Flexistipes sp.: one gene and its partners. The main gene of each other region encodes a partner of the protein of the gene in region 2 in a complex. Links are inferred from orthologs where the notes say so. Each region holds a gene or a part of one and is shown on either strand. Other genes may lie near its edges. The genes, in order: pfkA, pnp and rny.

Evidence for each region.
Region 1: pnp (region 2) and pfkA share a complex: the UniProt entries of both Bacillus subtilis proteins name them as parts of the possible RNA degradosome complex. The link is inferred for Flexistipes sp. from one-to-one orthologs.
Region 3: pnp (region 2) and rny share a complex: the UniProt entries of both Bacillus subtilis proteins name them as parts of the possible RNA degradosome complex. The link is inferred for Flexistipes sp. from one-to-one orthologs.

What each region holds. Positions count from the first base shown.
Region 1 is NZ_JAXKVW010000010.1:6,866-17,056, forward strand. What follows is about bases 3,491-6,482. They hold pfkA (6-phosphofructokinase), read right to left. Parts: upstream 5,472-6,482; coding sequence 4,509-5,471; downstream 3,491-4,508. Other genes in these bases: UMU13_RS07785 (GatB/YqeY domain-containing protein), read right to left, coding at 3,491-3,751; UMU13_RS07790 (cob(I)yrinic acid a,c-diamide adenosyltransferase), read right to left, coding at 3,726-4,274; queC (7-cyano-7-deazaguanine synthase QueC), read right to left, coding at 5,473-6,159; UMU13_RS07805 (4Fe-4S binding protein), read left to right, coding at 6,182-6,482. Also shown: UMU13_RS07770 (metal-dependent transcriptional regulator), read right to left, coding at 1-243; UMU13_RS07775 (endonuclease MutS2), read right to left, coding at 492-2,789; UMU13_RS07780 (CvpA family protein), read right to left, coding at 2,800-3,312; more of UMU13_RS07785, read right to left, coding at 3,299-3,490; more of UMU13_RS07805, read left to right, coding at 6,483-7,213; UMU13_RS07810 (GGDEF domain-containing protein), read right to left, coding at 7,224-8,189; UMU13_RS07815 (response regulator), read right to left, coding at 8,456-8,833; UMU13_RS07820 (chemotaxis protein CheX), read right to left, coding at 8,805-9,311; UMU13_RS07825 (HAMP domain-containing protein), read right to left, coding at 9,332-10,191. UniProt on the Bacillus subtilis protein: Catalyzes the phosphorylation of D-fructose 6-phosphate to fructose 1,6-bisphosphate by ATP, the first committing step of glycolysis.
Region 2 is NZ_JAXKVW010000007.1:96,743-106,376, reverse strand. Bases 6,095-9,043 are described here. They hold pnp (polyribonucleotide nucleotidyltransferase), read right to left. Parts: upstream 8,645-9,043; coding sequence 6,545-8,644; downstream 6,095-6,544. Other genes in these bases: truB (tRNA pseudouridine(55) synthase TruB), read right to left, coding at 8,992-9,043; rpsO (30S ribosomal protein S15), read right to left, coding at 8,646-8,915; dut (dUTP diphosphatase), read right to left, coding at 6,095-6,508. In the rest of the region: hisS (histidine--tRNA ligase), read right to left, coding at 1-383; UMU13_RS06645 (PPC domain-containing DNA-binding protein), read left to right, coding at 524-952; UMU13_RS06640 (cytidylate kinase-like family protein), read right to left, coding at 927-1,637; folK (2-amino-4-hydroxy-6-hydroxymethyldihydropteridine diphosphokinase), read right to left, coding at 1,628-2,122; UMU13_RS06630 (dihydrolipoyl dehydrogenase family protein), read right to left, coding at 2,194-3,579; metK (methionine adenosyltransferase), read right to left, coding at 3,596-4,750; UMU13_RS06620 (DUF465 domain-containing protein), read right to left, coding at 4,813-5,031; rimI (ribosomal protein S18-alanine N-acetyltransferase), read right to left, coding at 4,991-5,470; tRNA (adenosine(37)-N6)-threonylcarbamoyltransferase complex dimerization subunit type 1 TsaB, read right to left, coding at 5,460-6,035; more of dut, read right to left, coding at 6,074-6,094; more of truB, read right to left, coding at 9,044-9,634. UniProt on the Bacillus subtilis protein: Involved in mRNA degradation. Catalyzes the phosphorolysis of single-stranded polyribonucleotides processively in the 3'- to 5'-direction. Necessary for competence development in Bacillus subtilis.
Region 3 is NZ_JAXKVW010000005.1:6,694-16,892, reverse strand. The notes cover bases 3,395-6,394. They hold rny (ribonuclease Y), read right to left. Parts: upstream 5,675-6,394; coding sequence 4,115-5,674; downstream 3,395-4,114. Other genes in these bases: UMU13_RS04990 (replication-associated recombination protein A), read right to left, coding at 6,215-6,394; UMU13_RS04995 (5-formyltetrahydrofolate cyclo-ligase), read right to left, coding at 5,674-6,225; UMU13_RS05005 (TIGR00282 family metallophosphoesterase), read right to left, coding at 3,395-4,125. In the rest of the region: mltB (lytic murein transglycosylase B), read right to left, coding at 1-690; UMU13_RS05020 (V4R domain-containing protein), read left to right, coding at 843-1,361; UMU13_RS05015 (GGDEF domain-containing protein), read left to right, coding at 1,364-2,254; quinolinate synthase NadA, read right to left, coding at 2,418-3,326; more of UMU13_RS05005, read right to left, coding at 3,328-3,394; more of UMU13_RS04990, read right to left, coding at 6,395-7,441; UMU13_RS04980 (cell division protein ZapA), read right to left, coding at 7,641-7,925; cell division protein ZapB, read right to left, coding at 7,929-8,123; pheT (phenylalanine--tRNA ligase subunit beta), read right to left, coding at 8,886-10,199. UniProt on the Bacillus subtilis protein: Endoribonuclease that initiates mRNA decay. Initiates the decay of all SAM-dependent riboswitches, such as yitJ riboswitch. Involved in processing of the gapA operon mRNA, it cleaves between cggR and gapA.

The DNA of each region.
Region 1 (10,191 bases), on a different replicon or contig from region 2:
ATGCCTTTTGTATACTTCACGGGCATATTTCATCCCTTTATCCGTCAGCGTTACCTCACTGTATTTGTTATAATTTATATATCCCCCTTCGGAAAGCAGCTGCAATGCATTGGTGACAGATGATTTTTTCACACTAAGTTTTTCGGAAATATCTTTAGATCTGGCGGATTTTCCTTCATTTTGTAAAATGAAAATAGTCTCCAGATAATCTTCCATGCTTGTTGAGAGTTTTCTGTTTTGCATAATATCTCCTGAAATATTGTTAGCATACTCTAACTCATTTTAATTTCAAAAACAATGAAATTTCACTTAAAAACCGTAATGCGGGATGTGTGTGAGACAAGTTCAAAGTTCAATGTTCAACATTCAATGTTGAATTCCCTCCCTGCCTCACTATCTCTCTACTTCACTACCTCTCCATGTCACTATCCCCTTATTTCACCAATAAGTTGAGATAGCTCTTTAAAAAAGTGAAGGTGCCAAAACCCCTCTTATAAGTTCACAACTGTAACCGCTGACCCACCTTCTTTAGGGGAGGCTTCCTTATAAGAGTTAATACGAACATCATCTTTCAAATAGTCACGAAGTCCCCTTTTAAGGGCTCCCGAACCCCTGCCATGTATTATAAAAATCTCTGAAATATTCGCCAGAATAGCTTCATCTATGAATTTATCAACCCTGTCCCATGCTTCATCAACCGTTTTTCCCACCACTACTATTTCCCTTTTAACCGCTGTATTTGGCGGAGTACTTACCTTCACCTTTTCTGAACTTTTTACGCTTTCTTTAGCGTTTTTATTTATTTTCCTGCCAATAATGTCATTTTTATTCATTTTCACTTTAATCCCGCCCATATCAACATACACTCTGTCCTTGTCAACATCGAGTATTTCCGCTTCTTTATTATACTTTTCCAAGAAGACAGTATCGCCCTTACTGATATTTTCAACAGGCTTATCGTGTTTTTTTACATTATTTAACTTTTCCTCTGTAGCTTTTATATCTTCATCCAGCTGCTTTTCCGGGTAAACCGGCTTTTTGCTTCTCACTTTTCTTTTTAATTTTTGAAGCAGCGAATAGGATTCTTCGAGAATTTCTGATTCTTTCATTCTAAGTTTTCTGTTTATCTCTTTCTCCCTTCTTTCAACGTCTTCTTTTTGTTCAAGAACATTTTGTTCATGTTGTCTCAGCTCAAAAATCCGGCGCTCAAGTGCAGCTTTTTGTTCATTCAGTTCATCCAGTTTAAATTCAGCCTGACTGGAATTTCTGGCAATAATATTTTCAGCATTTTTTATAACAGTTTCATTAAAACCAAGCTTTCCGGCTATAACAAGAGGATTTGATTTTCCTACCACCCCTGAAAGCAGCCGGTACTTTGGCAGAAAATTTTCATAATCGAAATCCACCGAATAGATAATTGCTTCTTTATGTTTCAATGCATATTTTTTAACTTCTGAAAAATGGGTTGTAACCACAACTTTTGCATCTTTTTCAAGCAGGTATTCTATTATCGATACCGCAAGAGCAGCACCTTCTTTGGGTTCGGTACCTGTACCCAGTTCATCCAAAAGAACCAGGCTGTTTTTATCTGCTTCATCCAGAATATTCTTTATATTCAACATATGAGAAGAAAACGTGCTCAAGTCCAGAATAAGTGACTGTTTGTCACCTATATCTGCAAACACAGAGTAAAAATCGGTCATTTTAAGAGCCTTACCAAACACTGGTAGTCCGCATTTAGCTATAATACAGTTTAAACCGGCTGATTTCAGTGCAGCGGTTTTACCGCCTGTGTTAGGTCCGGTTATAACGGCCAGATCATTATCCCTTCTCAACACAAAGTCTATTGGTACAGACTCAGCTCCTTTTAACAGATAAATAAGGGGGTGATGCACACTATCAAAAATAACATCCTCACCAAATTCAGGGAATGTATACATTTTGTTTTTGTAAAATTTTGCTATTTCAAAATAATATGCAAAATCGGTGTAGGCATTTACAGTCGTCGTGACTTCATATATGTGAGACTTAATGGCATCAAGCAGCATCCTGAGTATTTTATAAACCTCATCACTTTCCCTGCTTTTAAGATTCTCGAAATCGTTATTAAGATCAATAACAGCAGTTGGCTCAACATAAAGGGTTTGACCGGTATTGGAGGATGAATAAACCACCCCGGAAAAATACTGCCTGAAATTTGATTTGACAGGGATAACAAATCTACCTTTTATTTCCTTTATCACTTGTTCCTGTACAAATTTATCGGAATTTCTGCCAAACATTAATTTATTCAGGCTGTCTATCAGACGCTGTCTTGTAGTTTTCAAGGATGACCTTATCTTCTTGAGCTCTGGAGTGGCACTGTCTTTGACCTTGCAGTCATGCGTTACTTTTTTATCGATTGTTTCAATCAGATCGGAGAGAGAAAACATGTTTTTTAAGATATCTCTCAGACTAACAACATTATCACTTTCAATAAGAGTTTTTTTAAGCTCGGAAACGTCCTTATGAAAATCCCGGAATTTTCCTATATCCTCCACCATAAACGATGCATAAGGGTCTTTCAGCCTGTAGTAAAATTCATGATATCCGGAATCATCCGGGAGGGTTATTTTTAAAATCTCACGAATGGTTAATGTTTCTCCAAGCAGTTTTTGCTTTTCTTCGATCTTTCTTAGATTATTTTCAGGATGTAAAGATGAAAGTTTCTCTTTGGCAAATAAAGAGGTGAATTCGCTATCCGCTATCTCTTTAAACTTTTCAAACTCAAGGCTATCGGAATATTTCATAAATCTTTAGCTATTCTCTATTGAAAGGGTTTTCTTTACGGACTTCAGGTAATTTATTAAGCATATCAAAGACATAGGGTGTAATTTTTATAAGTCTTTTTGATATTGCTGAATTTCTGACATTCTTGCTGAATGCCGAATTATCCGGAGTTAATGTCAGTAAAAAAGAAAGAGCGAGTCCCGTAATAACAGCTGATTTAAAAGCCCCAAACGCAAATCCACCGCTTTTGTCAGCCCATCCTAGCTGTATGGCTTTAAAAAATCGTGCAAGCAGTTTACCTGAAAGAAAAATGACAATATAGATTAATAGGAAAGCCGTTACAAAACCCAATCCCATTGATACTTCTTCCGATATCCCCAGATAGATATAAATTTTGGATAACGGGATATAAAACTGGAAAGAGAGTATATAACCGAGAATAAGTCCAAGCAGTCCAAAAACTTCATTAATCAAGCCTTTAAACAATCCTTTCACTGCAAAAAATCCTATGACAATGAGAATTACAATATCAGTTATTGGCATCAAAAGCCTCTTTCACTATTCTGTTAACCACCTTTCCATCCGCCTTGTTTCCTACTTCTGCCATAACCGCTTTCATTACCTGACCGAAATATTTTTTATCCGGGGAGTCAAGCTTTGAAATTTCATTTTTAACAATGCTGCGGATTTCATCTTCTGAAAGCTGCTCCGGCATATATTTTTCAAGTACTTTGATCTCCTCCAGCTCTTTGGAAGCCAAATCTTCCCTGCCCGCCTCTTTGTACTGACTTGCGGAATCCTTTCTTTTCTTAACGGCGGTTGAGACCAATTTAACAATTTCATCATCGTTAAGATCGCCGGATTTCTCTATTTCAGCATTTCTGATTTCTGATCTAAGCATTCTCACAGCCCCGAGAGCAATTTGATTTTTATCCTTCATAAACTGTTTCATATCTTCAAGTATCTGTTCTTTTAAAGCCATAGGTTGTTCCTCCTTCTCTTTTTGCCATCACACGTGCCATCATGAACAGCACATCGGACAATCTATTTATAAAAATTAATATCTCTTTGTCAATCTTTTCATGGGCTGATAGTGATATCACCCTTCTTTCAAATCTCCTGCAGATACTTCTGCAAATATCCGCCTTTGATGATGGAGGTGTTTCCGACGGTATAATAAAACCATCCAATCTGCCGTATTCCTTTTCCAGCTCTGATAGAAAAAAATCAAGTGAATACTGTTTGTCCTCTTCGAAATTATCAACACATTCATTCTTTTTTGTTTCAGCAGAAGAAGCCAAAACTGCATTCAATTTGTATAACTTAATCTGAACCCACTCTATAAAATCAGCAAAATATTTTGCATCATGTTTCAGCCATCCCAAAAATGATATCAACTCATCACCTGTGCCGTATGTTTCAACCTTGAGATCAGCTTTGGAAATTTTTTCCCCAGTGAACAGATTTGTGCTCCCGTAATCACCTTTTCCTGTAGCTATGCTCATTTTCACTCCTTATTTACAACATAATATAATTCAAGTTTCGCACTTAGTTCCGTATAATATTTGCCTGGGGCGAATATATATGCCCTTTGCCCGTCATTGCGAGGAGTGCTAACGACGAAGCAATCTCCTTTACGGCATTTGAGATTACTTCGGGACTCCGTCCCTCGTAATGACGTCGTTTGTCCGTCATTGGGCGAGCAAAGACGTGTAAAAAGTGCAAGTGCGAAACTTGATTCATTTACTTAACACCTCTGCAATTTCCAAAAGTTTTTTATCCATTTTACGTTTGTTGTTAAGAACCTCTCCCAGAAGAACAAGTTCTATTTTTCTCTCCTGCAAAGCGGTCATCACCCCACTTTCGCCCTTAAGCAGCGAATCCACTGCAGAAGCACCCATTCTGGTTGCAAGAATCCTGTCAAAATGTGTGGGGCTGCCACCCCTCTGGATATGACCCAATACGGTAATTCTCGTTTCAAAACCGCCTATCATATCGAATGTTTTTCCGAAATCGCCGGCAGAACCCACTCCTTCTGCCAAAATTATAACACTTCGGGTTTTTCCCTCTTCGTATCTCTCTTTTATTTTCTTGATTATATTTTCAATTTTAAAAGGTACTTCCGGGATAAGAGCTGCTTCCGCACCTCCGCTTATTGCAGACATAAGGGCGAGATAGCCGCAGTTTCGGCCCATAACTTCTATTATAAATGTTCTGTCATGTGAACTTGCCGTATCGTTAATAGTATCTATGCACCACAAAATGGTGTTTAAAGCAGTATCCACTCCGATAGACATATCTGTTCCGTATATGTCGTTATCTATTGAACCGGGAATACCTATCACCGGAAAATGATATTTATCATGTATGACCTTGGCACCAGCCAGAGAACCATCTCCCCCTATAACAATAAGTCCTTCTATACCCTGATTTTTAAGATTCTCCATTGCTTTCAGCTGTCCTTCTTCTTCTTTGAATTCAGGAGCCCGGGCACTTCTCAGAAAAGTCCCCCCTCTCTGTATCATATTGGCTACACTTTTGCTTTCGAGTTTAATAAACTGATTCTCCATCAATCCACTGTAACCCTGCTCTATACCGTATACTTCCATCTCATAGTTCAAAGCAGTTCTTACGACACTTCTAATAGCGGCATTCATTCCCGGGCAATCACCACCGCTTGTCATTACTGCAATTCTTTTCACTTTAATCCTCCACTGAAGAATTAGCTTTATAGTAAGGAATTGGATCTTTTATTCCGGCTTTCTCAAAACCTCTTAGGCGCAAAAGGCAGCTGTCACATACTCCACATGCTTTGATTTCGTTTTTATAACACGACCAGGTAAGGTGAAAAGGGACATTCAGCTCGCTGCCGAATTTAACTATCTCACTTTTAGTCATATCAATTATAGGTGTCTCTATGGAGAGTTCAGTCTCAGGCTTCAACCCCACTTTTAGCACTTCATTAAAAGCATCATAAAACTCTTTCCTGCAGTCCGGATAGCCGCTGCTGTCCTCAGCAACTGCCCCGATAAATATTTTTTGTGCGCCGATAACTTCAGCCCAGCTGACACCAATGGATAATATGTTCCCGTTTCTGAAAGGCACATATGTTCGCGGGATGTCTTTCCTTTCGACATTACCTGCTTCTATATTTTCTTTATCATCCACAAGAGAAGAGCCTCCGATCTTTTTTAAATAACCTATATCCACGGTAAGTTTATCCCTGCCGTTGAAGTGTTTGTAAAGGTCATTGAAAGACTTAAGCTCTCTCTTTTCCGTTTTTTGGCCATAATTAACATGCAGGAAATATAATTCATAATCCAGGGAAGCTATTCCTGCTGTCACACAGCTGTCCAACCCTCCGCTCATTAAAACCACAGCTTTTTTCATAAAAACTCCGTAAAATTGATAAATGTCAATTTTTTTTGATTCTCTTATCATTATAACCACTTTGGATTTATTCAACAAGGAGTTAATGGTGAGCATAAGAAAAATTATTCAGACAATATTTTTTATCTACACCATCTTTGCAGGCATATGGTTCTATGTCTATATCAATGAGCTTAAAAACGAAAATTATAGTATTTTAAAACCCTCCTCAGTTGAAGGTTTTCTGCCAATCAGCGCCCTTTTGGGTTTAAAAAGGTTCCTTCTTACCGGTACATACGACCCTGTTCATCCGGCAGGCCTAACCATCCTGATTGCTGCAGTTGTAATGAGCATATTTGTTAAAAAAAGTTTCTGCAGTCATATATGTCCTGTGGGTTTTCTTTCGGAACTTATTTCAAATGCCGGTTTCAGATTCACAATTAACAGATGGATATCAGGTTTTCTTGGAAGCGTGAAATATATACTGCTCCTGTTTTTTCTGTATGTCATTTTTTATCAGATGAGCCTGCAGCAGATAATCTTTTTTCAAAACAGCTCTTACAATAAAATAGCAGATGCAAAAATGCTTTATTTTTTCCTGGACATCTCAACAACGGGATTTATAGTTATTATAAGTTTGATTTTACTGACTTATCTTTTTAAAAATTTTTGGTGCAGGTTTCTCTGCCCTTACGGTGCTCTGCTGGGTATTTTATCCTGGCTGTCACCTTTTAAAATAAAAAGGGAAAAAGCCAACTGTATCGATTGCAAAAAATGCCGGGAATCCTGCCCTTCTGATATAAAGGTATACAACAAAGAAAGTATCTTTGCCGTAAACTGTATAGGCTGCAGAGAATGCGCACAGAATGAAACGGCTGTAAAGCAGCATTGTCTCAGAATGATTAACAAAGACAGGTATTTTGGAAAATATGAAAACTTATTATCAATAGCAGCGACCTTGATATTCTTGCTTATATTTATTGCTGCATACTTTACAGGGCACTGGAATTCTCCTGTTTCTAATGAAGAATATGCTCGCTTTCTGGATTCAATCAGAAGCCTCTCACACCCTTGATTACAGCAGTTTATTCTTTCTCAATAACCAATTTGTTCCTGCCTTCCCTTTTCGCCTGATACATTAATGAATCTGCATTTGCCAGCAGCGTATTCATTTCGTCATTTCTGATTTTAACTGCACCGATGGATATTGTATAATTAATGTTTTTAGCCCCGTTTAAGTTCAGCTTTTGATTTTCAATTTTCTGTCTTAGCCCTTCCAAAAGCCTCACAGCATCTTTATAGTCAACATTGATTAATATAATCCCAAATTCTTCTCCTCCCAAACGGCCAACAAGGTCACTCGACCTGAAACTGGCTTCAAGCATACGGGCAAAATGTTTTAGTACTTCATCACCAATACCATGCCCGTATTCATCATTTATAATTTTAAAGTGGTCTATATCCAGCATTGCAAAGTAAGCCGGTATATCCCTCTGCCTTATAATGTTTGAAATGAGTTTACTTCCAATTTCCTGGAAATATCTTCTGTTATAAAGACCTGTAAGATAATCTTTCTCAGACATATCTTTTGCCTTTTCATACATTTCATGTAAAAGGGCATTTTTTGATTCCAGTTCCCTGGATTGAAGCATAAGATTTGCATGGGCTTCAGCCAGTTTGTTCTGTGATTCTTTCTCATTACTTATGTCTATGGCAAAAGAATATTTAGCAATTTTATCCCCGGGCCAGTATATAGCACGCTCTTCAAGTCTGTACCACCTTTCGTCAACATCATTGAACTCTTCATGAACAACAGTTTTCCCGCTTTCTGCTGCTTCTTTACTATACAGTTCACCAATTTTGCAAAAAATACATGGCTTATCATACCCATACAGAACCTCATAACATTTACCGTTAACATTAGTCCCGATTTTTTCTTTCAATTTCGTATTCATATACAAAATTTCATATGATTCCATATCCACCACATAAGCGTAAAACGGAATCAGATCAAAAAGTTTCTTAAAAACACCGTTTTCCACAGAACTCATAGACATCTCCGAACTTTTTTAATAAATATAGTATTCAAGTTTCACACTTACCCTTTCAGCACGTCTTTGTTCACCCTGTTAAATATCAGCTTTGCTGATTGCCAGTGGCATTTAACAGGGCAGGGAGTGAAAACGACGAAGCAATCTCACTTTTCTTTTTAGAGATTGCCACCCGCCCACTTAAGGTGTTAAGTGGGCGGCCTCAATTACAAAGCCAAGTGCAAAACTTAAATATAGTATTTAATATTTTCGCATTAATAATTCAGCTAATCTCCAATGTTGCCCAAAATTTTTTCAATCATGGCATTTATACGTTCTTTATTAAAGGGCTTTAAAATATAGCCGACAGCCCCCGCCTCGATAGCACTAACAATCATCTGCTCCTGACCGTGTGAAGTAACAACCATCACAAGTGCCTTCGGGTTTTTATCCAAAATTTTCTTTGTGGCTTCAATACCGTCCATATCCGGCATTGTAATATCCATACTGACCAAATCAATTTTGTTCGAATCATATTTTTCGATTGACTCTTCACCTGTTTTTGCAGTGTCAACCACTTTATGCCCCAGTGATTCGTAAATTTGTATCAGCTTTTTATTAATAATCGAAGAATCATCAACGACCAGAATTTTTAATTTCTTCATAACTAACTCCTGTCATCGGTCTGATTAACAAATAAATGTGAAGTTTGCCTCGGGATGTTACGATTTTTGAGCTGTAAAATTCAGTATCCTCTTTATTTATTAAATTTCTGCTGCCTCTGTGGACAACAGGAGGTGAAAGTTTAATAGGAGATTTTACACTTTTAAAATCTCTCAGAGAATTACCTATAGTCATATTCATTATCTCCCCTGCACTTTCCTCTTTATACAATTCAAGCTCGGTGGCATCAACATCAATTCCGTTAACAAATTTTTTAAAGATAAACTCGATAAGTGTTTTTTCATAGCTGAACGCAAATACGGACGGAACATATCCCCTTAATACGATAAAGGAATTAAGGTAATCCGGATTTATTTTCACTACATCTTTCATATAAGTTGTGGTTTTGAAAACCTCCAAACCGAATTCCCCTTCCAGCAGCCTAACACAATTTTCTGTAACCAGATCAATAATTTTCATAAACCCCACATTAACCATGTTTACTCCTTCATGGGTACTTTTATAAAAACTTTTGTGCCCACATCCTTTTTACTGTCAATGGCAACAGAGCCTTTCAGTTTCACCACTTCCGTTTTCACCGCACCAAGTCCGGCTCCTCTTCCGGTATAGCTGTCAACCATTTCACTTGAGGTTATACCGTTCTCAAATAGTATATCATATTCATTGGCACGTAATCTTCTGCCGATTTTTCTGCCCAGATAATTCAAATCCACACCTTTACCATCGTCCGCCACTTCTATCACAAGAAAGCTTTCTATCTTTGCTGCCTTGCAGTGAATCTTACCAGTCTCACTTTTACCTTTCGAAACACGTATTTCTGGTTTTTCTATACCGTGGACTACTGCATTTACAATAATATGATAAAAAACATTAAAAAAATCCCTGAAATCTTCGGGATAAATTTTCAAATCAGGATCACAGGCAATATTATAGTCTACCATTTTTTCTTCCTTTTTAGCCACCATATCCACAACTTTTCTGAATCCTTCAAGATACCCGGATAAAGATACTTTTAAAAGCTCGGAAAGTTCTCTGTATAAATCAGTGTCCACCCGCTTTGCTTTCTGTTGAATTAATTTAAGTTTTTCCATATCAACTTTAATCATTGCATTATCAAGCACGTTTTCCCCGAGATTTTCCCTGAGAATATCCGTGTCTTTTTTCAGTGCGTTGCACAATCTCGAGGTGTTGATATTGAGTTTATTCTGCTGTTTGCGAAAGAAATTCTGTACATATGTTTCTTCATCATGAATAAAATCAGGAATGTTAATAAAACCTTTCTGCAAAAAATTTCCTTTAAACGTATGAAGCTTTCTGTAGACAACTTCAACACTGTATG
Region 2 (9,634 bases):
ACCCCGTACTGGTAAAATTGTCTGTAACGACCCTTTTGAGGCCTCTCTCTGCGAAACATGGGACCGTAGTAATAATACTTCTTAACTCCACTTGCCGCATAAAGCTTATTTTCAACTACACCGCGAACCACACCGGCCGTACCTTCAGGTCTCAGTGCAAGAAGATCACCATTTCTGTCTTCGAAAGCAAACATTTCCTTTTCTACAATATCAGTTGTACTGCCTATACCCCTGTCAAAAACTTCCGCCTTTTCAAGCACCGGCATCTTATATTCGCTGTAGCCGAACGACTCGGAAAGAGAATAAATAACTTTTTCAATTTTTCTCCAGTAACCGATCTCTTCGCCGTAAATATCCCTGAAGCCTCTGACCTTTCTAAACAAAAATTTCCTCCGGCTATCTTATATGTTATAATTTAAATAAAGAGCAGTATAAACACTGCGAACTTAACAATTTTGAAAAAAATCTCTGTAAGATATAAGTTAGATTTATGATGCTGTCAACTAAAAGAATGGAGGTGCCCATGTACAACATTTTCAGAATCGACAACGTTTATCAGGGGCGGCTGAAAAAAGATGAAGATCTGTATTACGGTCTGATGAATGAAATAAAGAATCTTAATATACACGAAGGTTTTATTGCCGGTATCGGCAGTGTTACAAAGGCTTCCATTACATTTTATAATCAAAAGGAAGGAACGTATGAAAACACACATGTCAATGAGCCTATGGAAATTATCTCGCTTAAGGGAAACATTTCTCTGAAAGATGACAAGCCGTTTGCACATATCCATATCACACTTGCCAAAAGGGATTTTACCGTAATCGGAGGACACTTACTGCCGGATACACCGGTTTTCGCATTCGAATATGAAATATTCTCATATGCCGGAGAAAATGCCAATGTAAGAAAATTTAATGAAGATACTAAGCTTTTTCTTTGGAGCTTTTGATATCGATAAGACTCAAAATCATACCGGCTGCTTCGGAAACTGAAAGTTTATCAACGTTAATAACCAGGTGATACAGTTTGTCATCACTGATATCTTCTCCGTAATAGTGCTGCAGATAGTTCCTTCGTTTTTTATCTATATCCTCGACAAGTTTAGAAGCTTCTTTTTTCGGGATATCCCTCCGGCTTGCAATCCACTCAACCCTTTTAGAAACAGGTGCATACAGCCTTATATGCAGAGTATTGCGGTGTTCCTGCAAAACAACCTGTCCACCTCTGCCCATAATAACGGCGTTATCCTTATCGGCAATAAAATGAAATACCCTTTCACTCATCTGCCTGAAAACATCGCTGTCAAAAACAGGACTGTAATCGACATCTTCTTTAAACAGCTTCTCCTTCTCATCGATAATTTTCTCCGCCAACGGTTCTTTGAGTTCTTTGCCGCTTTTGCCAAACATCTCTTTAAACATCGACAAATCAATATATTTGGAAAGCCTGGCGTTAATATTCGAATGCTGTTCCTCATCAAATTTTGATACCACCTCCAAGGGAGTATCCGCTAAAATTGAAATATATTCAATAATCTGTTTATTAATCATAGAATAATTAAGACGTCCGGCAACTTCTTCTCCAACTTTCTCTCCGGAACAGCCGAAACTTCTGGAAATTGTCACTACCGCCATTTTAACTCTCCCAAACGATGAATCTCACTGTGATTATCCAATAAATCATACATTTTTTCAACACTAATATGATTCTCCGGATGAACATAGTCCGGCTCAATCTCCAAAAGCGGCAGCACAACAAAAGTTCTGTACGGGAACTCTTTATGGGGCAAAAAGAGTGATTTACTTTTAATAATCCTTTTGTCAAAATCAATAATATCGATATCAATATTTCTGGGTCCCCATTTGTAAGGGGTATCCCTATGCATTATTTTCTCAATAGTTTTGCAAAAAGAAAGAAGCTGACAAGGATTGATAAAAGTTGATGCTTTTAATACAATATTAAAGTAGTCCGGCTGAGCATCAAGAAGCAATGACCGGCTTTTGTAAACACCTGAAACGGAGATAATATTCAGAAGAGAAGACAACCCTGCGATAGCAGATGACAGATTTTTGGCTTTCGGATAAATGTTTGATCCCAACCCCAAGAAAACTGTATTCATTCCTAACCAACCTCTCTACCTCTCTACCTCACCACTTCACTATCTCACCATCTTACCACTTAACTATCTTCCTACTTCCCCCCTTTTGTCTTCACTTTATTTCCCAGCTCATTGAGAACTTCGGCGAAAGTAGGATGATTAAATATATATTCGGAAATATTATCGATTTTAATACCGGACTGGATTAAAAGTGTAAATGCTGTCACAAGTTCAGAAGCACCTTTTCCGAAAATATGAGCACCGAGAATCCTTTTCGTTTCCCTGTCATAAATCACTTTTACCAGTCCTTTGTTAAACCCTATTATCAAAGATTTTTCAAGATTTGTATAGGTATACTTTACCGTCAAAGGCGAGAAACCTTTCAGTCTGGCTTCCTTTTCGGTAAAACCTACACTTGAAACCTCCGGATCTATGTATAAAACCTTCGGCATAAATTCGTATTTAAATTTTCTCTGAACACCTGATATATGTTTAGCAACAAATGAAGAGGATTTATATGCCCAGTTAACAAGCATAGTTTTTCCCGATGCATCGCCCACAAGATATATATTTTTATTGCTGGTTCTAAAGCTTTGGTCAAGCTCCACACCGTTCTCATTCATTTGGACACCGGCTTTCTCTAATGAAAGATTATTCACAGCAGGTTTACGCCCGACGGCAACAAAGATTTCCTCAGCCTCCATATTATCATCATCATCAAAAAAAAGAATACTCTTATTCCCTACTTTTTCCACATTCACTATATTGGCATTCTTTCTCAGATTAATACCGTTCCTCTTGAAGCTGTCTTCCAGTCTTTTGGTGACCTGCGGGTCAAACGTGGAGAGTATTCTGTCCGTTTTTTCTACAATATGGACATCACAGCCTAATCTTCTGAAAAATGTAGCATATTCACAACCCACAAAGCCGCCTCCGATAACGGCAACAGAAGCAGGAACTGTCTGAAGATTGAAAATATTATTTGCATATAGGAACTTTTTTGTGGAAGGTATTTCAAGGGGAGGGTTATACGAACCCGTGGCTACAATACACTTGCCAAATTTAACTTCGTGCTTTTTACCGGTTTGACGGGATTGAATTTTAAGTTTATCTTTGCCGGCAAATTCAGCAATACCCTGAAAAAATTCGGAACCGGCTTCACTTAGCTGGTCGGTGAAAGCCTTTACTATTTTGGTGGAGATGTTTTCAACATACTTCCTGGATTTTTTGAAGTCAAACGGAGCTTTAACGGCCTCTTCGGGTATATCAATAAAATTAACCGTTCTTGTCTTAAATTTATTGTACAAATAACTCAGATACAGGGCGGTGTTCGACATGATACTGCCCGAGAAACAATACCCGCCTCCGATGTATTCAGAAACCACAAGAACAGAAAAACCGGCAGCGGACAGCTGTGTAGCGGCGTTCACACCTGCTGGCCCCGCTCCTATCACTATAACATCATATTTACTTTGCACTTTTCACCTGTTCTGGTTAGGAGCCAAGCTTGCCCGCCAAATCTTTTATATCCTGAGCCCTGGCAGTGTCTTCCCAGGAAAAACCATCCCGGCCGAAATGACCGTAGGCTGCCGTACTTTTATAAATCGGTTTTCTAAGATCCAGCGCTTCCATAATACCTTTGGGGGTGAGATCAAATATTTTTCTGACAATTTTTTCCAGCTCTGAATCGGGGACAGCACCTGTGCCGTAGGTATTTACGGAAACAGATACAGGCTCGACCACTCCGATAGCATAAGCCAGCTGCAATTCACATCTGCTGGCTAGACCGGAAGCAACTATATTCTTTGCAACCCATCTGGCTCCATAAGCAGCACTTCTGTCAACTTTTGAAGGGTCCTTACCTGAAAAGCATCCGCCTCCATGTCTTCCGGAGCCTCCGTAGGTATCCACAATTATTTTTCTGCCCGTAAGTCCGCAGTCTCCCATCGGACCCCCCACAACAAATCTGCCGGTGGGATTGATATGATATGTGATATCTTCATCATCAAGCAGATGTTTGGGGATAACAGGTTTGATAACCTTCTCAACTATATCCTCTTTCAAATCGGAAAGTTTTATATCATCGGCATGCTGGGTGGAAACCACAACGGTATCCACTTTCACCGGTTTGAAGCCGTCGTACTCTATAGTAACCTGCGATTTACCGTCCGGACGCAGATAAGGCAGTATCTCCGATTTTCTGACATCGGAAAGCTGCATACAAATTTTGTGAGCAAGCATTATCGGAAGAGGCATTAACTCCTCGGTTTCATCACATGCAAAACCGAACATCAACCCCTGATCACCTGCTCCGCCGGTATCAACCCCCTGGGCGATATCAGGAGACTGTTTGTCAATACTCGTCATCACACCACAGGTCTCATAATCAAAACCGTATTTTGCCCTTGTATAGCCTATCTCCTTTACTGTATCGCGGACAACGCCGGGAATATCAACATATGTGCGTGTAGTAATTTCTCCGGCTACGATTGCCAGCCCCGTTGTCACCATTGTCTCACATGCCACTCTGCTGAAGGGATCCTCACTCAGCATGGAATCAAGGATGGCGTCGGAAATCTGATCCGCAATCTTATCCGGATGACCTTCTGTCACTGACTCTGATGTAAATACATACTTTTTCTTATCCATTCAACACCTCTTGCATTTATTAAAAAGTTACCGGCAATTACAATCCCCAGTAAACGAATAAATCAACTGGATTTTTTATGCTCGGAAATAATCTGTTCCATCCTGTCTTTTCCCCTGAGCTTGATTTTTTTAATCTCTTTTATCTTCCGCTCAACCTCAGGTGGTATGTATTTCAAGCTGTAAAGCGCTTCCAAGTCCTGCTCAAGCTTCACATGTTCGTCAAAGAGTTCTTTAAATTCCTTATTGGATTCCAACAGCTCTTGCACAACACCCTGATTCATTTTTAACATCTTGCACCCCTTGTACATATAATTTCATAACAAATCCGTCGATACCTTGTGAGTAATAATTTTTCCTCAATCCAATTTTCCTGAAGCCCTTCTTTTTATAAAGATTTAATGCAGGAGCGTTATCCTGTCTAACTTCAAGGAAAATATGACAACTTTTTGATTGTTCTATAAGAAACTCCATCAATCTATCTGCAATCCCGCAGCGTCTGAAATCCTTTTTTACAGAAATATCCAAAAGCTCCACCTCATCCAACATCCATCTGTAAATAAGGTAGCCTGCAACCTGATTTTTTTCGAGAAAAACATAAATTGCGGAATCTTGATTCATAAACTCTTCATATATAGAATTATATGACCAGGGCTTTTGGAAGTTTTCCTTTTCTATTTCAGCAATCAGCTTTATATGTGAGATATCAGCTTCAATTACCAAATTTGAGCTCCGCTTCGGATTTAGTCATATAAAAAGGAACACAGTCTCTTAAAAACTGTGAAAATTTATTGTGCATTATTGCCTTGCTAAGATCAACATCACCTGAATTCTTCGTATTAATCAAAACAATATCAGAATCTATCATATCTTCGGTCACATTCTGATATTCAGAATATTTCCCCCTCTCAAAATCGTATTCCCTTAGGGCGAAGGTTTTTCCGCGCAGTTTGCACGCTATTCTGCTTTTTGATTTATTGATAACCAGCGCAGCCGCATCGAGAGATGAGATCCCTGAAGGTTTTATTTCCAATCCTGCTGCAATGCCCTGAATTGAAGAAACGCCGATTCTTATTCCGGTAAATGACCCCGGACCGATAACAGCTGTAATACTATCAAGCTGACGCAGCTGCATAGACACACTTTTCAAACAGTAATCTATTGCCTCCAGAAGCATCTCATTCATTTTGTTTTTTAGTTTCAGAGATATGTTTGAAATAAGCTCGCCTTCTCTTACCAGCGATAAGGACAAATTTCCCCATGAAGTGTCGATTAGCAATGAGTTCATTAGCTTAATATTATCTAATTACCTTTTATAGTCAAGATTTAAAAACCCGTATGTCCGAAACCGCCCGATCCTCTTTCTGTTGTATCCAACTCGTCAGAAAGAGTAAATTCAGCCCTGTAAACTTTTGAAAATACAACCTGAGCAATTCTGTCTCCTGTATTGAAGACAAAGTCGTTATCACCAAAGTTCACTAAAATTACCCCTACTTCACCACGATAATCAGAATCAATGGTGCCGGGCGTATTAAGTATTGTTACCCCTTTTTTTAAGGCCAAACCGCTTCTGGGTCTGATTTGGGCTTCATATCCTTCCGGAATAGAGAAAGATACACCGGTCTTCACCAGTTTTATTTTCCCTGCTTTCACAATTCCCGCTTCTGCAGCAAATAAATCTGCCCCGGCTGATTCTTCGGTTTTGTAAACAGGAACCCTGCTGTCTTTTGTTTTTTGTATTTTAACGTTAATTTTTTTCATACCAAGAAAAAAAGGTGTCCTGAGACACCTTTAAATTCATTCCATATCTTTTCTGGTTATTTTATGTCTGCCCCGCTCGTCTTTGCCCAGGTATTTCACCTTAACTTCATCTCCCACCTTCAGGTAATCTGCAATACTTTTAATCCGTTCTTTACTGTATTGAGACACATGAAGAAGTGCTTCCACACCAGGCAGAAGTTCTACGAAAGCGCCGTATTCCATAACCTTTTTAACTTTACCGGTATAAACCTTGTTAATTTCAAGCTCCTGCACCAGAGCTTCAATCTTTTCTCTGGCATTCTCAATAGATTCCTTGTCCGTGGCAAAGATATTAAGGATACCACCGTCAAGTATATCTATAGCTACACCGGTCTCGTCTATAATGCCTTTAATCGTTTTCCCGGAAGGTCCGATAATAAGCCCAACCTTCTCAGGATTTACATTGATTCTTTCAAATCTTGGAGCGTTATCAGGCAGCTCTTTTGGTGAAGGAAGCTGTTCATTCATTTTATCGAGAATGTAAAGTCTGCCCTCTTTTGCCTGCTGTAAAGCCTCTTTCAAGATATCGCGGGATAGTCCCTCTATCTTTATATCCATTTGTAAAGCTGTAATACCATCTTTAGTTCCGGTAACCTTAAAATCCATATCTCCAAGATGATCTTCCAAACCCATTATATCTGTCAAAACGGCAAATTTGCCCTTCTCATAGATAAGCCCCATAGCAATTCCTGCAACGGCATCTTTAACAGGCACACCGGCATCCATAAGTGCAAGGCTTCCTCCGCACACCGATGCCATCGAAGATGAGCCGTTCGATTCAAGAATATCCGAAACAATGCGCATGGTGTAAGGAAAACTCTCCTCATCGGGGAGAATATACTGAAGAGCGCGCTCGGCAAGTGCACCATGACCTATCTCCCTTCTGCCGGGAGGTTTCATAAAACCGACTTCACCCACACAGTAAGGCGGAAAATTATAGTGAAGCATAAAACGTTTTGAAGTTTCTCCTTCAATATCATCCACCATCTGAGAATCCATTTTCGTTCCCAGAGTTGTGGTGACAAGCGCCTGTGTTTCACCTCTTGTAAAAAGAGCCGAACCGTGTGCTTTTGGAAGGAGGCCTGTTTCAATATCAATCGGTCTTATCTCATCGTATTTTCTGCCGTCAACTCTCTGCCCGGAATTGAGTGTAACTTCCCTAAATACATTTTTTTCCACAGCAGAAAAAGCATCGTTGTAAAGTTTGGATTTATCAGCAAATTCCTCTTCACCTAGTTCCTCTTTGACTTTTTCAAGATATTCCTCTTTTATTTCGTCAATAGCATCGTATTTTTCCTGTTTTCCGGGAATCATTACAGCTTTTTTCAGTTTATCCCCTATTTCGGAATTAACCTTCTCCACCAAATCTTCCGGAGTGGAGAAATCACTGAAACTGATTTTTTCCCCGCCCAACTCATCTCTCATCTGTTTCTGAACGGCTATTATTTTTTTGATTCCTTCATGACCGAACTCCAGAGCATCAATAACTTCATCTTCAGAAACTATGTCCATTCCGGCCTCGACCATTACAATAGCATCTTCCGTACCGGCAACAGTTATATTCATTTCAAGCTCATCAAGTTTTCCTGCATTAGGATTCAACACAAGCTCACCGTCTATTCTTCCCACACGCACGGCACCGACAGGCCCGTTAAAAGGTATATCGGAAATCATCAGTGAAGCACTGGCAGCATTGAGTGCCAGAATATCACTTGAGCAAACCTGATCACTTGAAACCACCATAGCCACAATCTGGGTTTCATTTCTGAAACCGTCAGGAAAAAGAGGCCTTAAAGGGCGGTCAATCAACCTTGATATTAAGGTTTCCCTGTCAGAAGGTTTAGCTTCTCTCTTAAAAAAACCTCCCGGTATTTTGCCCACTGCGTAGAATTTTTCGAAATAATTCACTGTAAGGGGGAAAAAATCTATCCCCTCAGGTGCTTTATTGCTGCACGTGGCGGTAACCAGCGCAATAGTATCACCATGCTGCGCCCAAATGCTGGCATTAGCCTGTTTGGCTTTCCAGCCCGTCTTCAGATAAATCGGCTCGGAGTTTTCCCCGAGCACGATTTCGTAAATCTTCTCTTTGTTTTCCATATTACTTCCTTATTCCCAGATTGCTTATCAATTTTTTGTACCTGTTGTAATTTTTCTTTTTAAGATAATCCAGCAGCTTTCTTCTTTTGCTGACTAATATCAACAGGCCTTTTCTTGAATGATAATCCTGCGGGTGAGTTTTAAAATGTTCAGTAAGGTCTTTTATTCTATTGGTTAAAAGTGCCACCTGAACTTCCGGAGAACCTGTGTCATTGTCATGCACCTTAAATTTCTCCATAATCTCCTGCTTTTCTTCTTTTGCTAAAGCCATTTTACACCTCCTTGTAAAAACGAAAATTCTATCAAAAAAAAATTTATTTTACAATAATTTTATCAAAATATTCGAATTAAAGTTTATTTTTGAACACCTTAACAACTTTAATCGGTTTTCTGCTTCTTTTCATCTTCCTGCCAAAGGCCAGTATTTCGCCTTTTAAATTTTGTATAAAAAAGTTATCTCCCTGCTCTAAAGGAAGCTTTAAATACCCCTGTTTATCAGGAGCATTCCCGTTCATCAAAGCGTCAACAGCTTCATCCTTCACAACTGCAACAGGCCAGTTTAAAATATCATTCACATTCTTCATAAACGAATAATCGCCGTTTTCGATACATTTTTCGATTTCTCCAGGCGAAAAAGAGTCTTTCATATGAAAACTGCCGTTGGATGATCTCACAAGTCCGCTCATATATGCCAGACATCCGCTTTCATCGCCTAATCTGTCTACTAAGCTTCTTATGTATGTACCCTTATTGCATCTGATACGTAAAACCGCAACGGGAAATTCAAAACTCAGCAGTTCCATTTCTTTTATCTTCGAAGTTCTGTATCCTGCGTCCTCTATTTCACCTTTTCTGGCAAGCTTATATGCCCTTTCCCCGTTAAGCTTAACTGCAGAATATGATGGAACCTTTAAATTCACATCACCGGTAAAATTTTCCAGCAATTTCCGGAATTTCTCTTCATCAATTTTACAGTGTGGTCTTTCCTCC
Region 3 (10,199 bases), on a different replicon or contig from region 2:
GCGGCCGAAGGCAACCGATACAGCGGTAGGGTCGGAATAGTGCCAGCCGTGTTGTTTTAGAAAATTCGCCACACTGCCTATTGCATCAGACATGGAATTTACCAAATCAACCTCTCCGTCTTCATCGAAATCCACTGCATATTTTAAAATATTTGAAGGCATAAACTGAGGATATCCTATCGCACCGGCATATGATGATCGTATCTCTTTGGGATTAATATTATTTTTATAGGAATAAATCAGCAGATTTCCCAGTTCGTATGTGAAATATTCACTCCTCCTTTCATAATTCATAGCAATTGTATACAAAGAATCCAAAGCATTAAACTCCGGCGAATATTTCCCGAAAAATGTTTCCACTCCCAGGATGGCTGCAACAACTTCAGAGGGAACGTAGAATTCGTTTTCAGCTTTCTCCAGTTCCTCCCTGTATTTTCTGTAAAAGTCTTCACCCAGGGATATCCTTTGCTCATTGACAAAAATTTTTTTATAATCTCCCCATTCTTTAGTTTCAGCAGGTTTTGAAATCAAGTCTGTGACTTGGTCAACAATTTCTGCTTTTGATAAATTTTCTTTTACATAGCTCTTTGGAAGATCAAACTTTTCAGCTATCTTATCAGCGATTACCAAAGAATGGGAGAAAGATGAAAAACATAAATAAAAAAACAGAGTGAATATTAGTCTCAACATGGGATTAATATATTAACTCTATCCGGAATCTTCAATGGAAGAAAAAAAATAATTTAGAATTATACCAGATCAGGCAATATACCCTTTAATTTAGCGCTATATTTTGTTAATATTATTTATAAGATACTCAATAAATTAATTAAGAGGTTGCCATGAGTAATCAAGAGTACGATTTTCAATGGGAGCATTTGGGGGATATCCGGGACGGAAGGCCTAACCTGGGTGAAATGACAAGTGTGGCTACATACAGATTAATGCAGTACACGCTGAGGGACGTATTGACAAAGGAGTTGGGTTATGAAAAAGCTCTTGATATATTATCCAAAGCAGGGATGAAAGCCGGCGAAGAATTTTGCAGAAACATGCTTGATACAAGTCTGGAAATGAATGATTTTATTGAGCATTTAAAAGATGTGCTTATTGAATTGAAAATGGGCGTCTTGAGGGTTGAAAAAATGGACATGGATTCGTTAAAGATGGTGTTTACAATGTCGGAAGATCTGGACTGTTCAGGTCTGCCTATTATAGGTGTGGAATTCTGTGATTACGATGAAGGCTTTATTGCGGGAATTCTGAAGGTATATACAGGTCAAACGTTCAATGTTAAAGAAGTTGACTGCTGGGCTACAGGTGAACGGATATGCAGGTTCAAAATTGATTTGGCAGAATAATAATGAATATCGAGGACTTCCATAAAATAATTAAAAATGCGCTTAACAAGGGGCCGTCTGCCTACGATTTTATCAATAAGAAAAACATCAACTGCGGAGAGAAAAATCAGTTTTGCGAAGATCTGGCAGCACTGCTAAACCAGATAAAAGAGGCTTATGAGTGTACTAAAAAGCTTTCAGAAGGAGATCTGGATATAAACTGCAGCAAAACAAATTTCTTTGCAATGCCTGCAAAAAACCTTCAATCCAACCTGAACCATCTTACCTGGCAGGCGCAACAGATATCCGATGGTGATTATAATCATAAGGTCAGCTTTCTTGGAGATTTCTCCGAAGCATTTAACAAAATGACGGAATCGCTTAAGGAAAAGGACGCTCTGGAAAAAAGACTGATCGAGGTGCTGGAGGAAAAGGCAACAACTGATTCCCTCACCAAAATTGCTAACCGTTCAAAATTCAATGAAATCCTAACTCATGAAATGGAAAGAGCAGACAGGTACCAAAACGGACTTTCCCTAATTATGCTTGATATTGATCATTTTAAAAAAATCAATGATACATACGGACACATAAAGGGTGATGAAACGCTGAAAAGACTGGCCGAAATTGTGGAAAACAACATCAGAAAATCCGATTTTTTTGCAAGGTGGGGTGGTGAAGAATTTATACTTCTGGTTCCTCACACCAGCCTTGACAATGCTGCAATGCTCGCTGAAAAACTCAGGAAGTTGGTTAAAACATCCAAACAGCCGGTGGATTGTCAGGTAACCTGCAGCTTCGGCGTCACGCATTTCAAAAAAGGTGATACTGCAAACACTTTTACAGACAGGGCCGACAAGGCTCTGTATAAAGCAAAAGAAAACGGAAGGGACAGAGTCGAAATAACAAAATAAATTTTACCCGGTTTTTTACTAAGCACACTTACATATTTGTCTGCTATATCGTTTCTTATGGTAGAGATCTCTCGACTGCACTCCGTTTCGCTCGAGATGACAGCTTTTTGTCATCCCGCTGTGTTCCCGTCCGTAGACAGATAGGAGAATTTCCCTCTGTATGTTAATAATTTCTCGGAACCTGAAGCATTTTGTCTATTGAAGTATAAGCCCTGTTTCTAAGTGCAGGATCAAGTGTTATCTTATACTGCTCCTTGACCAATGCGTCGTAAACTTTTTTCAGATTTGTCTTCTTCATATTTTTACATTTAAAGGAATCATAGGCAAAATAAAATTCTTTATCCGGGTTTTCTTTTCGAAGCCTGTATCCCACACCCTCTTCCGTTCCGATTATAAACTTTTTATTGTCAGTCTCTTTGGCGTATTTGTACACACCTGATGTTGAGCAAATATGATCCGCCATATCCACAACTTCAGGAGGACACTCAGGATGAGCAACAAAAAGAGCATCAGGATGCATACTCTTTAATGCTTCCACTTCCTTCTTTGTAACCCTTTCGTGTATGGGACAGAAACCTTCATACAAAATCACTTCGGTATCCACAAATCTTGAAACATAATGTCCGAGATTTTTATCCGGGACAAAAATAACTTTATCTGTATCCAGAGATTTCACAACATTTACAGCGTTGGCAGAAGTACAGCATATATCACTCTCAGCTTTAACTTCAGCCGATGAGTTAACATAGCAGACAACCGGCACACCCGGATACTCCATCTTCAGCTGCCGCACCTTGTCACCCGTAATCATATCTGCCATCGGACATCCTGCTTCTATCTCCGGAAGCAGGACGGTTTTTTCAGGTGATAAAATATGAGCCGTCTCAGCCATAAAATGAACACCGCAGAAAACAATGGTATTCTGCTGAACCTTCGAAGCCTCAATACTTAAGCCCAGAGAGTCGCCTGTAAAATCGGCAATTTCCTGAATTTCATCAATTTGGTAGTTATGAGCAAGTAAAACTGCATCTTTTTCTTTAAGAAGTTTTTTTATTTCTGCTTTTAAATCCATATTACTCCCCGTAATATTTTTTTATCTTCTCAAAATGTACAACCCTTTTTGTTGTTTTATCTATAGACAAATTAACAGCATTAAAGATTAAAGTTCCTTTTTTTTCAACATCAAATTTTGCAGGCATCGAATAAAGAAAGCGTTTCATTGCCTTTTCATAAGTGGTACCAATTACTGAATCGGCACTGCCGCACATTCCCACATCACTTATATAGAAGGTTCCTTTCGGCAGCATCCTGTCATCATTGGTCTGAACATGCGTATGCGTACAGCAGACAGCGGCAGCCCTTGAGTCTGTGTAAAGTCCGAAGGCCATTTTCTCACTTGTGGCTTCTCCGTGGAAATCAACCAGATGAAGGGCATCCGGTTGTTTTTCATAAAGTCTGTCAAAAGATCTGAAAGGACAGTCGGAAACGGGCATAAAAACACGCCCCATAAAATTTGAAATACAAACACTTACACCATCTGCTTCAACAGTTTTAAAACCGACTCCGGGCACACCGTCAGGATAGTTGGCCGGTCTTATTACATTTTCGTACTTCTCTATCTCTTTTTCCGTATCTTTTTTATCCCAAATATGGTTACCGCTTGTCATAAAATCAATACCCAGTTTTCTCAGCTCTTTATAAACATTGAGCGTTATTCCAAAACCACTGGCTGAATTTTCAACATTGGCAATAACCAGGTCAAAAGAAGCTGTTTCACTGAGTTCCTTCAGAGCCAGGGAGGCGGATCTGCGCCCGCTCCTTCCCACTATGTCTCCGATAAACAGAACCTCTAGAGTTTTATTATTTCGCATACTCTACAGTTCTCGCCTCTCTTATAACCGTAACCTTAATCTGACCGGGATAGGTAAGTTCTTCCTCAATCTTTTTGGCTATATCCTTAGAAAGTGTAACCATTGTATCATCATTAACCCTGTCCGGCTCAACAATAATACGCAATTCCCGTCCTGCCTGAATGGCGTAAGCCTTACTGACCCCTTCAAAGCTTGAGGATATTTCCTCCAGTTTCTCAAGACGCTTTATGTATGATTCCAGCACTTCCCTTCTGGCACCAGGTCTGGAGGCTGAAAGTGCATCAGCAGCCTGTATAAGAACAGATTCCGTATACTTAAATTCCTCTTCTCCGTGGTGGGAAAGAATGGCATTGAGAATCCTGGGATCTTCCTTGTATTTCTTAACAATATCAACGCCCACTTCCGTATGTGAGCCTTCACTTTCCTGATCGACAGCCTTACCTATATCGTGCAGCAGTCCCATGCGTTTTGCCATCTTTTCATCCAGTCCCAGCTCTGCAGCCATGATACCCGCTATCTTGGCCACTTCAATAGAATGGCCTAAAACATTCTGGCCGTAGCTTGTTCTGTATTTGAGTCTTCCGATAAGTTTCAGAAGATCAGAATGTATATTATGTATCCCCAGATTAAATGCTGCCTCCTCACCAACTTCATAAATGTGTTTTTCAACTTCCTGTTTACTCTTTTCATAATGCTCTTCGATTCGTGAAGGGTGAATCCGGCCGTCGGAAATCAATCTTTCCAGAGTAAGTTTTGCAATTTCCCTGCGGAACGGGTCATAAGAGGAAAGTATTACTGCCTCCGGTGTATCGTCAACAATAATATCCACTCCCGTTACACTTTCAAAGGTTCTGATATTTCTACCCTCTCTGCCGATAATACGACCTTTCATTTCATCGGAAGGAAGATTGACCGAAGATACGGCGATTTCACTCACATATTCAGGTGCGCATCTCTGTATGGAAGTGGCGATAACACTTTGAGCTTTTTTATCGGCAGTTCGTTTTACTTCTTCTTCAATTTCTCTGATTTCACGTGCCGCATCCACTTTAGCCTCTTCTACCATTTCCTGTCTGAGCAGCTGTTTTGCCTCTTCCCGGGTCATACCCGATATTTTTTCTATTTCCTGGATCAGCTGCAATCTGATGCTGTCCGTTTCAGCTTTAATCTTATCTACTTCAGCAATCTTATCTTCATATTCCTTTTCCCTCTGGATAATCATCTCTTCTTTCTTCTCGGCCAGTTCGACCTTTTTATCCAGTGCTTCTTCTTTTGCCAGAATTCTTTTTTCCTGAGCCTGTAATTCTTTCTTTCCTTCTTTTATTTCATTTTCAGCTTCCTGTTTCCCTTTGAAAATGATTTCTTTGGATTCCAGTTTTGCTTCTTTAATAATTTCATCAGCTTCACGTCTGGCCTTATTAAGTATTTCCTCGGATGTTTTACCGACTTTGGCATTGTCAGATTCAATTTTCTTCTTCACGATAACTGCGCCGGCTACAAAACCTGCAATAAGGGCTACAACGCCAATCAAGATGTATAACCAAACCATTATTTCCTCCTGTATATATTTTTTTCTGTAATCACCACATCAAGTGGCACATCATGTTCTTCCGTTTCAATTCTTTCCACTACCTGAAAATCATATGCAAAACCAACCTTTAAATCAAACAAATAATTTTTTAAAAGCTTATCATAATATCCTTTGCCGAATCCGATTCGGTTGCAGTTTGTATCAAATACAAGAGCCGGTACTATTGCAACATCAATCTGTTCAGGTTCATCTGTTAAAGAGACAGGCTCTTTGATACCCAGACTGCATGTTTCCAAAAATTCACTTCCTTCAAATCTTCCGATAAAGATTTCCTCAAAACACATTTTGGGAAGATAAATCTTTTTACCCCTTTTATGCAGATAGTTAAAAAGCCATTCCGTTTCAATCTCATTTCCGAAATTGCAATAAAAAAGAAAACTTTCCCTTTCACCGTAAAGCTCAATAAACTTTTCACACACCTGCCTGCTGGCCTTACTGATAAAGTCACCATCAAGCTCATTTCTCATTCTTTTTATACGTGCCCTCAGAGTTGCCTTATCAGCTGTCATATTTTTTAATCCCCTTCCAGAGTCTTTTGAGCCTTTGGGCTATCTTACCTTCAAAGCCGGAGTCGGACGGGTTATAAAAAACTTTTTCACTTTTCATATACTCCTGAGCCACAAATTCACCATAATCAAATGGATATTTGTACCCTGCAGGATTATGACGGATATTTTCAGGCGGATACGGGTTGGAAGCCTTTAAATATTCTTCGGCCTTTTTCCCGGCTGTGTAAGACCGGTTGCTTTTCGGACAGGAAGCCAGATAAGTAACCACATGCGAGAGAATAATATCTCCTTCCGGCATACCCACTTTCAAAAAAGCTTCATAAGCGGAATTTGTAAAAGCAAGTGCATCGGGCAAGGCATTGCCGATATCTTCGGAAGCTGAAATAAGGAGCCTTCTGAAAACGCTTTCCGCATCAACTCCGCTTTTCAGAAGTTTTTTTGACCAAACGAGTGCCGCATCCGGATCACTGCCGCGTATACTTTTTATCATTGCCGAAAGCAGATCGTAGTGCTCGTCCTCAGAATAACCCATTTTCATTATCAAATCTTCCACTTCCGAAACATCCAAAAACATTTCACCGTCTTTGACAGGTGACGTCATTGCAGCAATATCAAGCATATTGAGAAATCTTCTTGCGTCACCGTTCGATGCTTCACAAAGTCTTTCAAACACTTCATTGTCAACTGTTATTCCCTCAACGTCATACATTTTTTCTATTTCAGCACAAGCCTGCTTAAAAATGGATTTCAATGCATCTCTGCCTAAAGGCTCAAATGTAAAAAGAAGGCTTCTGGATCTCAGTGCAGGTGTTATTTTAAAATACGGGTTTTCAGTGGAGGCACCTATGAGCTTCGCATGCTTCTCATCAATCAAGTCCAAAAGAAGATCCTGTTGGACTTTTGAAAATCTGTGAATCTCATCAATAAAAATCAGAACCGGTTTGCCATAGGATTTTGTGGAATCCACAATATTTTTCAATTCAGATGAGCCTGAAGAAGCCGCATGTAAACGGTAAAAAGGCAGCGACAAAACCTCACCTGCTATTTTGGCAAGACATGTTTTGCCTGTGCCGGGAGGCCCTACAAAAATAAGGGAATCGAAACTTCCTTCCGAAATAATTTTGCGCAGAGGAGCATTATCCGACAGCAGATGACGCTGTCCCTTTATTTCGTCAAAATGTTCTGGATATATCCTGTCAATCAGTCTAAATTTCATAAATATAAAAAAAGCCCCCGCATGTGCCGTGCGTGCAGTCCATTTGCAGCCCTGGCTAACCAGGTGGGGAAAATCACGGCTGCGTTAGGCTTCCCGCTCAAAGGCGGGCTTGCACACGGCAACCAGTATCAATTCCCCTTTTTTAGAGGTGTTGGCTCCAAATTTTCTACACTTTCACGGGCACCGCAGGGGCTACCCTCTATCCGATATTTACTTCCAGTTCGTCAAGTTTCCGCTCTAATCTTTCAATAGCTTTTTTACTTTCGCTTATTTCCTCTTTCAGCATAAAATATTCAGCAGCTATATTAAAAGCAGCCATTACTGCAATCTTAGAAGTAGTTAAAACATGAAGGTTTTTCTCTATCTCTTTCATCCGCAACTCAACAAACGAAGCTATATCTTTTATATACTCTTCGTCACCTTCAGTTTTAATTTTATACTTATCTCCGTAAATATAAACCTCGGAAACATTCAATTGCCACACCTCTTAAGGTAACCTGCCCAGCAGATTTTCAATTTTTTCGGCTATTGCTTCTCTCTCATTTTTGTACTTTTCATTCTCCTCTTTTAAGCTTTCTAATCGCTTTTCAAGTTCTTCGTTTTTGCCTTTCAACTGCTGGTAGTCTTCCAGCAGAGCTTCAATTTTTTCAGATAAACTGTTTATATTTTCTAACATTTCCATACTTATTAAATACAACATTTACCCAAAAGTGTCAATGAATCTATTTCTGACGTCACCCCATTTTTCGTAGTGCAAATATTTTTCAATGTAATTTGCACAAATGAAGCAGCCGATGTCGAATGTGTTCCACATATTTACCAGCCTTTTGGCTGGTGTTAGAGAAACGTACTGCCGGTTAGCGGTCACACCCTGTGTTGGAAGGTAAAGTGGATAAATATTTGCAAATAAAAACAATTATGAGAGGAGGGGGATGTGTTCCACATATCTACCAGCCTTACGGCTGGTGCTAGTAGACGGTTAGCGGCAGTAGTTTCGAGTTTCGGCTGCGAAATGCGTGCAAATTACATTGAAATCAGTTTCATATTAGCTAAGTATATGTAAAACAATATTTTTATATAATTTTTGGGGTGATACCAGATCTATTTTTATTGGAAAAGTGAGATAGTTAGGTGGTGAGGTGGAGAAGTAGAGGCAAAGGTTAAGGTTGAGATGTTTTAGAAAGTTAAGACCCTTGAATAAGTACCCCATCCAACCTTCTCCAACTTAGGGGAGGGGTTTTATCTCCAATCTACCAAAAAGTTATGAGTGAACATATACTGCCCGCCTCTGGGCGAAAGGTGGTAAAGTTTATAAAAATAAATTACTCAAAAATTTTAAGTTGTGTGGTCAGTTGGTACCTCAAAATACATCAAGTACCTCAAATACCTTTAACTACCTTTTTTTCACGCATCACGCATCACGGTTTTAAGCATCACGGTTCCTTTATCTCAACTCAGCAGAGTACTTTTCGCTCAGTCCTTCGATAATTTCTTCAAGAATCTTGTTTGTTTCCTCATCCGTGAGCGTCCTGTCAAGTGCGGAATAGAATATTCTGAACGTCACACTGAGTTTATTCTCACCGATCTTATCCCCCTGATAAATATCGTATACCACAGCATCATAGACCAGAGGACCAAAATTTTTGATGTATTCAAGTAAGTCACCGGCATTTACAGTGTTATCCACCACAACCGATAAATCTTTATAAACAAACGGATAAACTGAAAATTTTTCATAATGAAAATCACCTTTCACTTTTTCATTAATCAGTTTTTCCAGATATATTTCACATAGATAAAGATCTTCCTGAATATCTTCCTCTTCGGCAATATTAGGATGAAGCTGCCCTATAAAACCGTAACCTTTCCCGCCAACTTTTATTTCAGCAGATTTGCCGGGATGTAGAAAATCATACTTCTCATTTTTTTCATATTCAGCGTTAATTTTAAAGGATTTAAAAAGATTATCCAGCACCCCTTTCATATAATAGAACGTATCCACCCGGCTGCCTGTATTCCACGACAAAGGGAAAAAAGAGGCTGTGGCGCAAAAAGCCAGCCCGGAAAGCTGCTCAGGAATAGATTCATTTCTGTCGATAAATGTCTTCGCAATTTCAAATAATCGTATATTCTTAAATCCCTGATTGATATTCTGTTTTGCTGCAGCAACTACACCGGGAAAAACATATGTCCTTAACGTATCCATATCTTCTGAAATAGGATTTAAAAGCTTTACAAAATTATCCTTTTTATCAAATCTGCTCAAATAACGCTCACTCATAAACGAGTAATTTATTACTTCATTGAAACCAAGTGTTTTAAGGCTGCTTTTTATATTTTTTGCATTTTTGAGAAAAGGTTCCGGAGGCGCACTGTCGGCTGACAATCTGGGTACCGTAGCCTCAATATTGTTATAACCGTAAATTCTTGCCACCTCTTCCGCCAAATCCTGCCACCTTTCGATATCAACCCTGTAGGGGGGAACTTCTACCGTTAATTCTCCCTGTTTGGTTTTAACACCAAAGCCAAGCTCTTCCAGTACTTTCGACATTTCTTTTTCGGAAATCTCTGTTCCAAGCAATTTGTTTATTTTATCAACTTCAGCATTTACGGACAACGGAACATATTCTTTATAATCATTTGAAAGAACGCCGTCAGCCACACTGCCGTCAGCATTTTCCTTAAGCAGCGAAGCAGCATAATCCACCATTGAAAGTGTATTAACCCTGTCTATTCCCCGCTCGTATCTGTAAGAGGA